Regions from separate parts of the Mesobacillus sp. MER 48 genome, predicted to be linked through region 1. Evidence: riboswitches for the same ligand, from Rfam matches in the RefSeq annotation. Region 1 holds a riboswitch; each other region holds the start of a gene.
What was found. A riboswitch is a leader RNA that binds a small molecule or an ion and turns the genes downstream of it on or off. The one in region 1 is predicted to bind preQ1.
Positions count from the first base shown of each region.

Region 2: linked by a shared signal. The riboswitch ahead of queC (7-cyano-7-deazaguanine synthase QueC) and the one ahead of queF (preQ(1) synthase) in region 1 are both predicted to bind preQ1.
Region 3: linked by a shared signal. The riboswitch ahead of M3593_RS15905 (QueT transporter family protein) and the one ahead of queF (preQ(1) synthase) in region 1 are both predicted to bind preQ1.

Region 1 covers NZ_JAMAUR010000001.1:1,184,509-1,187,788, forward strand. The annotation lists gene M3593_RS06025 (M24 family metallopeptidase) at 82-1,179, shown strand; gene queF (preQ(1) synthase) at 1,470-1,967, opposite strand; PreQ1 riboswitch class I at 2,063-2,109, opposite strand; gene deoC (deoxyribose-phosphate aldolase) at 2,376-3,050, shown strand; gene M3593_RS06040 (cytidine deaminase) at 3,087-3,280, shown strand, end outside.
Region 2 covers NZ_JAMAUR010000001.1:230,829-234,108, forward strand. The annotation lists gene queE (7-carboxy-7-deazaguanine synthase QueE) at 1-357, opposite strand, end outside; gene queD (6-carboxytetrahydropterin synthase QueD) at 350-826, opposite strand; gene queC (7-cyano-7-deazaguanine synthase QueC) at 826-1,482, opposite strand; PreQ1 riboswitch class I at 1,536-1,578, opposite strand; gene M3593_RS01140 (hypothetical protein) at 1,652-2,026, opposite strand; gene M3593_RS01145 (hypothetical protein) at 2,283-2,582, shown strand.
Region 3 covers NZ_JAMAUR010000004.1:226,073-229,352, forward strand. The annotation lists gene M3593_RS15900 (phospholipase D-like domain-containing protein) at 1-1,230, shown strand, start outside; gene M3593_RS15905 (QueT transporter family protein) at 1,382-1,867, opposite strand; PreQ1 riboswitch class I at 1,873-1,917, opposite strand; gene M3593_RS15910 (pirin family protein) at 2,134-2,979, shown strand; cyclic di-GMP riboswitch class I at 3,051-3,133, shown strand; gene M3593_RS15915 (DUF5667 domain-containing protein) at 3,219-3,280, shown strand, end outside.

The DNA.
Region 1 (3,280 bases):
ACTCTTATCATTAAAAGTTTTACTTTTGACCAGGTAATTGCTACTCTCATAGTGTGATGTACATATAGAGGAGGAATATCTATGACTGAAAGATTGGCTGCGTTATCAGGATGGATGAAGGACAATGATGTGGATGTCACATTTATTACATCCCCTGATAATGTATTTTATTTGAGCGGATTTTTAAGCGATCCACACGAAAGATTACTGGCTGTTGCCGTGTTCCAGGATGCTGAGCCTTTCATGATCTGCCCGGCTATGGATAAGGAAAATGCCAAGAATGCCGGATGGGAGCTTGAAATCCTTGGCTACAGCGACACAGATGATTCAATGGAACTTGCCTTCAATGCGATGAAGAAGCGTATTTCTTCCATCAAGAAGATTGCAATTGAGAAGGAACAGCTGAATGTCGAGCGTTATGAGAAGCTGACTGGACTTGTAGGCAATGGTGAATTCGTTTCAGCAGAGGAAAAACTGCGCCTGATGCGGATGGTGAAAACTGAAGAAGAATTGCAAAAGCTCGGAAAAGCTTGTGAACTGGCTGATTTTGCGATTGAGACAGGAGTCAGCGAGATCAAGGAAGGCAAAACCGAGCTGGATGTCCTTGCTGCAATTGAGTATGAATTGAAGAAAAAAGGCGTTACAGAAATGTCATTTTCAACAATGGTACTCACAGGAAAGAATGCTGCAGCTCCGCATGGCACTCCAGGGCTGACAAAGATCAAGAAAGGCGACCTCGTCTTATTCGACCTTGGCGTTGTGATGGATGGCTACTGCTCAGATATCACAAGGACCGTTGCCTATGGCGAGATTAATAAACAGCAGGAAGAAATCTACAACACCGTGTTGAAAGCACAGCTGAAAGCTTTGGATACAGCTCGTGCCGGCATAGCCTGCTCAGAGGTTGACCTTGCTGCACGCAAAGTGATTGAAGAAGCGGGATACGGCGACTACTTCCCGCACCGCCTAGGCCACGGACTCGGAGTCAGCGTCCACGAGTATCCATCATTGACTAGCACGAATCCATTACTAATGGAAAAAGGAATGGTGTTCACTGCAGAGCCGGGAATCTATGTGCCAGGCGTCGCGGGCGTAAGAATTGAAGATGATGTGGTCATCACCGAGGATGGAATTGAAATTTTAACGAAATACCCTAAAGAATTGGTATTTGTATCGTAAAATAAGCCCAAAAACCGCCTGCTGTCATGTGATCCAGGCGGTTTGTTTTTGATTTTCATTGAGGAAGCTTCTTTTTTAGCGAGTTTCAATTTTTTATAGCGGAAATTTCCTTTTTTATATAGCGAAAAAATTTTTTATAGCGACTTTCCTGTTTATATAGCGAAAATTTCTTTTTTATAGCGACTTTCTTTTTTATATAGCGACTTTTGAATTTTTGTAGCGAGTTGGAAAAAATCCGTGTTTTTTTCCAGTTAAAAAAGAGCAGCATCTGCAGCTGCTCTTTTTCCTAATTAGCGATTATCGACTTTTTCCGGGTACATATCGTGGTTCATCATCCGGTAGTTAGCCATTTCCTCGTATTTTGTTCCTGGCTTTCCGTAGTTTGTGTACGGATCGATCGAGATTCCGCCTCTTGGCGTGAATTTTCCCCAGACTTCGATATATCTTGGATCCATCAGCTTGATTAAGTCATTCATGATGATGTTCATGCAATCCTCGTGGAAATCACCGTGGTTCCTGAAGCTGAACAGATACAATTTCAAGGACTTGCTTTCTACCATCAGCTTATCCGGGATGTAACTGATATAAATCGAAGCAAAATCCGGCTGTCCTGTGATCGGGCACAGGCTCGTAAATTCCGGTGTATTGAATTTTACAAAATAATCCCTGTATGGATGCTTGTTTTCGAAGGTTTCCAATATTTCAGGGCTGTATTCGAATAAGTATTTGGTCCCCTGGTTTCCAAGTAACGTCAAATCTTTCATTTCCTCATCTTTTCTTCCTGCCATTATAAAGCCTCCACTAATGTCCGCAAACGCTAAACGAGGCCGAAAACCCTGCTAATAAAAAAACCACATCCTCATGGATATGGTTGAAATTATTCAAATCCATAGTTTTTTATAGAGGGTGTCCGCTATGAACCTCTCCCGCGATGCAGGATTTGTATTCAATTTATATTGCCACTATAAAGAAATGTCCTGTTAAAGTCAAAAGAAAATTTTACAAAGACAAAAGGAGTTATGACAATCCCGTGTATTTCCAGTTTTTATTTTTACATATGTTCATTAGGTTATTTACATTTGTTCAACCACCTGATATATTATTCATGTAAGTAACACATAATAACTTTGTGCTATATATTTTTGCTCATTATGAAAGCGTTTCATTACATTTTTTTTGGAAAGGGAATGAATTATATGATTAAAGATTTAGCGGGTATGATTGATCACACATTGCTTAAAGCAAATGCAACTGAAGCAGAGATTGTAAAGCTGGCTGAGGAAGCAAAAGAATATAAATTCGCTTCTGTCTGTGTTAACCCAACATGGGTAAAGACTGCTGCTGAAATTCTTAAGGATGCTGAAGGTGTAAAAGTTTGTACAGTAATCGGCTTCCCTCTTGGAGCTGCAACTTCTGAAACAAAGTCATTCGAAACAAAAAATGCAATTGAAAATGGCGCGACTGAGGTTGACATGGTCATCAACATTGGTGCTTTGAAGGACAAGCAGTATGACCTTGTTGAAAAAGATATCAAAGCTGTTGTTGACGCAGCAAAAGGCAAAGCATTGACTAAGGTGATCATCGAAACTTGCCTTCTTACTGATGAGGAAAAAGAAATGGCTTGCAAGCTTTCTGTTAGTGCAGGAGCTGATTTCGTCAAGACATCTACAGGATTCTCAACAGGAGGAGCAACTGTGGAGGACATCGCTTTGATGAGAAAAACAGTGGGCCCTGATATCGGCGTTAAGGCATCAGGTGGCGTTAGAAGCCTTGAGGATGCACAAAGCATGATCGAAGCTGGTGCAACAAGAATTGGTGCAAGCTCTGGCGTAGCAATTGTCAACGGATTGTCTTCTGACTCTTCATACTAAGCAACAAAAATACCATTTGGGAATGGGGAATGGACGATGGATAAAAAGACGCTTGTTGAAAAAGCTATAGAAGCAAGAAGCACAGCATACGTTCCATATTCTAAGTTTCAGGTTGGCGCAGCAATCATTACGAGCAATGACAATGTCTATCTTGGCTGCAATATTGAAAATGCCTCTTACGGACTGACAAACTGTGCCGAAAGAACTGCCATTTTTAAGGCTGTATCCGA
Region 2 (3,280 bases), 950 kb from region 1:
ATCCAGGAACCAATCCTGCCATTTGCTGCCCTGGGTTTCCAGGCATATATTAATATTTTTTTCCTTTAGCAAATTAACAAGACTCGACAAGTTTTTCAGTAACGCTGGATTACCTCCTGAAATCGTAACATATGAGAACCCATCTCCACCTAGTGTTGTGAGCTCATTCCAAATTTCTATTGCATCCATTTGCCTGATTAAATCATTTCCGGACCCATCCCAAGTAAATGCTGAATCACACCAGGCACATGAATAGTCACACCCTGCGGTACGTACAAACATTGTTTTTTGGCCTACTACCATTCCCTCACCCTGGATGGTCGGCCCAAAAATCTCCATAACGGGAATCTTACTCAATCTTCATCCACTCCCGTCTTGCTTCTGCATAGCTTGTAGGAGTTTCATAGAGTCTGACGAATTCAACCCTAGCTCCGTCATACAAGTGCTTTCTGTTTGCCAGAGCATTTGCCATTTGTTCATAAATCCAGACAACCATATTTTCAGCCGTCGTATTCATCGGCGGCAAGGTTTCATTCAAATATCTGTGGTCAAGGTATAGTTCTATTTCTGTCTTCCAAATATCCTTTATGTCACCAAAATCAATCATTAGACCGCGGGCATCAACAAAACCACTCAGACCGAAGATGACTCTATACGTATGTCCGTGCAGATTTTTGCATTTCCCATCATATTCATGAAGATGATGGGCGGCATCAAAGGTAAATTCCTTGCTGACAAGGACACGTTTTGAGTGATATTTTAACTGTCCTCTTTTTATATCTTCATCTATTTTTTGAAGCTGGTCGACAATTCGGAAATCATACATCATGACTCAGCTCCTTCCAGGAACTCATCCAGTCCTTTCTTCCGCAGCCTGCAGGCAGGGCATACCCCGCATCCATCGGCGATGATCCCGTTATAGCAAGTCAATGTCTTTGTCCTGACAAATTCCATTGCGCCAAGATCATCGGCCAGCTTCCATGTTTCCGCCTTATTCAGCCACATTAAAGGTGTATGGATGACAAAGTTATCATCCATTGAAAGATTAAGGGTAACATTCATTGATTTTATAAAAACATCCCGGCAATCAGGGTAGCCGCTGAAGTCCGTTTCACAAACACCTGTTACGATGTGTTTTGCGTTGATTTGACTCGCAAGAACACCAGCAAATGATAAAAACAATAAGTTCCTACCTGGAACAAACGTGGACGGCAACTCCCCGTCCTCTCCATCTTTCACTTCAATTTCGTTCCGGGTCAATGCGTTTGGCGCTAATTGGTTCAGCAGTCCCATATCGAGGATATGATGCTTGATTCCAAGTTCACTTGCAATGTCCTTCGCACAGTCAATTTCTGTCCTGTGACGCTGGTTGTAATCAAATGTCACTAATTCAACCTCTTTAAATTCTTTTAAAGCCCAAAACAGGCATGTTGTACTATCCTGCCCGCCACTGAAAACGACAACAGCTTTCTCGTTTTTCATAAAAAATTCTCCTTTACAACGAAAAAACAGCACCACTAAGACAGCAGTACTGTTTTCCCTTAGTTTTTTTGAGAGGGTAGCTAGAACCTCTTCCGTATAGACGGAATATGTAATTTTGACTTATTCATTTTATCATACATTTTATAAAAGGAAAGCTAAATTTATACCGTCATTTTTTTGTTTTCACCAGGTGCTCTTGCCTGAATCGGAGAGCTGACCACTTTGAGTCTATGGAGACATTGCTTACAGCTCTATAATCAGATAGTTCGCTTACGATCGCAAAAAGAGAGTCGCGGTTGATGTCTGTTTTAACCTTTGAACTCTTCTTCGGGAATGCAATCCAGAAAACTGCATCTTCCTTTAAAGCTTCCAGCGCCTTTGGCAGCCACGCCCTGACTTCGTCACTATTATTCACGAACAAAAGTAAGAAATTATTTTTATCACTCTGCTGTTCACCTTCCACCCCTAAGCGGAATCCATCTGGTGCATTCAATACCAATGTATTGCCTTCTTTAAATCGCAGCTTTTTAACTATTTCATCCATAAAGAACATCCTTTCAGTTTAAACTATTCATTTTATTTATTATAAATTACAACGGGTTAAGAACAAACGACTAGCACCATTCTAATTGTTAGCACCTCCTCTCCGTACATGAATAAAGTGAATGTAGAGGTGATGAATCTTGCCGGAGTGGATTGTGATTTTTTATCCAATAAATTTTTTATCAGCTTATATTCTATATATCTATTTGTACAATCGTAGAATGTATATCGATTTACACCTGGGCAGGAATATAACGATGGTGGCCGCCGCCGGATTAGCGCTGGGAACGGGGCTGATTTTTATCAACTTATATCCTTTACACTTCCTGGAGGCCGCGTTGCTTTCCGTGATTATTGGAGGTTTATCAGGTATTCTATTTGGAAATCTATTTAACTTCAAAACAATATTGACTGGATATCTAATTGGTTTAATCATGGGATTCACGGCACCGATGGCAGGAACTGCCGCTTCTGAAGGGATTTGGTACCTTCTCACGATTGAGATCATTATCATCAGCTGTTTTTGCATAGCTGCCTTCACAATTTACAAAGCTTAAATTCCATTTGAAAAGCTTATTTTAAAACAACGACGTGGTTTTGACAGCTTTTCGCTCGCGACCATCTAACCTGTCAAAATAACGACCGATTCTTGACAGCTTTTCTCTCTACACCATATAACCTGTCAAAATAGCGACGGGTTCTTGACAGCTTTTCTCTCTACATCATATAAGCTGTCAAAATAACGATGGATTCTTGACAACTTTTCGCTCTATACCTATAAACCTGTCAAAATAACGATGGATTCTTGACAACTTTTCGCTCTACACCATCTAACCTGTCAAAATATCGATGGATTTTTGACAGCTTTTCGCTCTACACCTCACAACCTGTCAAAATTACGACGGATTTTTGACAGCTTTTTGCTCTATACCTATAAACCTGTCAAAATAGCGCCGGGTTCTTGACAGCTTTTCCCTCTACACCATATAACCTGTCAAAATAACGATGGATTCTTGACAGCTTTTTGCTCTATACCTATAAACCTGTCAAAATAACGATGGATTCTTGACAACTTTTCGCTCTATACCTATAAACCTGTCAAAATAACGACGGATTTTTGACAGCTTTTCGCTCTACACCATCTAACCTGTCAAAAAATCGATGGATTTTTGACAGCTTTTCACACTACTCCTTCAAACCTGTCAAAATTACGACGGATTTTTGACAGCTTTTTGCTCTACAACTATAAACCTGT
Region 3 (3,280 bases), on a different contig from region 1:
ACAACGAGCATTGACTTTGCCACCTATGAAATCAACCTGCCGCGAGTGGTTGATACATTGATCCAGAAGGCGGCACAGGGTGTGGATGTGCGAGTGATTGCGGATTCCAAGGAAGCAGCAGACCCGCATTACGCAGAACGATTTGAAACAATGCGGCTCTATCTTGAAAAAATGAAGCGCGGGCAGGATGCGGTCATTGGAACTGAGGATGATATTGTCATTTTTTCAGACTCACCTATGTTTGCCGTTGAAGACAGTGCCAAAAGAACGGAAAAGGGATTGCCTGCCGGCGTTACAGATATTGAGCAAGTAACTGTGACAGTTGGAAACAGTGATACTACTGGTCGGCTTTTTGTTGAAGCAGAGGAAAAATCGGCAGGAAGCTACTATGGGCCAGGAAACCAGATGCATAACAAATTCGCAATAGTGGATGATCGCTGGGTATTCACAGGAACCTGGAATTTTACCGTGACAGGCCTTTATGGTACTGATGAAAACATGCAGCAGGGCATCCTTGACGGCAACCAAAACCAGATTGTTGAAATTAACTGGCCACAGCTTGCCGGCATCTATGAAACAGAATTCAATGAGATGTGGGGAAGCAATGCATTGAATCCAGATCCAGTTGCTTCAAACTTCAGCACGCGCAAAACAGATAACACCACACATGTTTTAGATATCAATGGTAAGAAGGTTGAAATCTATTTTTCAGCTGGGGATAACGCTGTTGGCAAAATGGCTGATGTGATTCGGAATGAAGCTGACTTTAATACATACTTCTCGATTTTTGCATGGAGCGACCAGGCGTTAGCGGATGAATTGAAGAATAAGTGGGAGGGTTCCTATAATGATATGGAAGGAACCTTGACTGGATTTGATGTGAAAGGTTTGTTCGATTCGGATTTCTGGAACCAGTGGTGGTCCGCGAGTGTGGATATGACAGGGAGGACTGCTTCGCAAACCAGTGTGAACAATCCTAACACACGCTGGAACAATCCCGCACCAGTCTATGCGGATGCAGAAATACGCAAACTTCACAGTAAAACCATGCTGATTGACGCCGATACAAACAGTGACCCTACTGTCATCGTCGGATCGACGAACTGGAGCAACAATGGAAACAATGTTAATGACGAAAACATGCTGATCATTCACGATGCAGCAGTTACGAACCAATTTCTTCAGGAATTCAATGCCCGTTACGTCCAGGCTGGCGGAGTATTGCAGTAGTTTGAGTACAGCATGAGCAAGGAAGAGTTACATCATACAAGAAGGCAAAACGAGTGAAATCGTTTTGCCTTCTTTTTATTTCACTGCCTGTGGAGCAGGGGTGATGGACATTTGCTTTTCCTGACTTTTCTGCTGAACCGTTTATTTAAAATTATACCAACTTCTCAAGATTCACTCGTTTATGGATCGCAAGCATCACTGGGATGCCGACAGCCATTACGATGAATTCACCTGCGGCTGTTGTCAGCCATGTGAACCAGAACGGCAGCTGGAATGCTAGATTCAATTCAAGCGCAATCAGGAACATCGTGAAGGTGAACACCAGAGTATTCACAAACATCCGGCCGATGATATTCTTGATATATTTTGCAGTGAAAATCGTAATCCATAAAGAAATCACTGACTGGCCAACCCCAAAAACAAGGTCATAAGCGATCATCGGGGAAAAGAGCAGGTTTGTTAAAAACACACCTAATACAATTCCGAAGAAAAATTTTTTGTTAAAAACAATCAGGTGGTTGAACATTTCCGATACGCGGAACTGTACATTGGTAAAGCCGAATGGCTGGATAACTGCGGAAACGGCAATATACAATGCAGCAAGAATCCCGTTTCGGACAATCATTCTCGTATTCATTTTCATCTCTCCTAGTTTTTTTACGTGGGATGGTTACGAACCACGATATTTAAAAGCCAAATTTATATTATATAGGATGAAAGACCTTCTCACAATGGCATTTTTCTAGAATAGCAGTTTGGGACTTGGACTCTGATTAAGATAGGGTTTATCTCAGCTTAAAGTATCTTTGATTTAAAATAATACCTGCGATTGGTATAATTTAATGCAACTGGGAAGGTAAAATGACCTGTAAAAATTGAAGTACCTGGAAAGGGGATATAAAAATGTTTAAAAGAGATATAAAAAAGCATTGGACCGTTCAATATGAAGAGAGGGTCATGCCGCATGTGCAGGCAGGAATGGTACTGAACCCGCAAGACTGGAGGGAACTGGACCCGTTCATTCTAATGGCGGAGGACTGGTTCAAGCGCGGAACCTTTTCCGACCATCCACATCGCGGCTTCCAAACGATTACGTTTGTCATTGACGGCAGACTGGAACATATCGATAATCATGGAGGCCACAGCATCCTGGAGGCAGGGGATATCCAGTACATGAACGCCGGCAGCGGAGCGAGGCATGCCGAGGAGGCGGTGGAAAACGACATTGCCCATACGCTGCAATTATGGCTGAATTTGCCTGGAGAGCTGAAAGGCACAACCACTTCTTATCAGAATGTATATAACGAAGAGGCGCCTGTTGTCCCATTCGATGGCGGCACACTGAAGGTCTACTCAGGAGAAACCGCGGGTGTAAAGGGACCGTTGGAACCATTGGTGCCATTTGCTTTATCTGAAATTCGCCTGTCAGAAGGTGCTGAATTCACATATGAGCTTCCAGAGACACATAATGCGTTCCTTTATGTACTTTCAGGTGAACTTGAAGCTGGTGAAAGCAAGACCAACCTAAAGAAATCTTCAGCAGCAACTTTAACTTACAATGATGTTGGCAAAGGCTTAAGCGCCCTATCTTTGAAAGCGAATAAGCGCTCAAGAGTTTTGGTTTACTCTGGCCAGCCAATCAAAGAGGAAGTCGTTGCATACGGTCCATTCGTCATGAATTCAATGGAAGAAATCCGCCAGGCATACCGGGATTACCAGGAAGGGAAATTTGGCGGGGAAGCGAAGTAGCTGTGGTGCAAACTTTAAAAATTTTTATTTATTTTTTCGTGTCGAATAAGTATGATAAAAGTAGAATTAAAATCCGATAAAGGCAAATCCAGGGAAACCTGGGGACGCAAAACTACAGGGGCTAAAGTCATGACCATGCCAGCCAGTTGCCGAAGGTTCACATAGTCGATTTATGTGTGCTGCTCTTCGGACAGCACTTTTTTGATTTTAATTCCAATATATTAGTGGGGGAAATTGGAATGAAAAAGTTTTTCGCATCAACAATTTTGATCGGGTTGCTTGCTTTTGGTACGGGAGTATC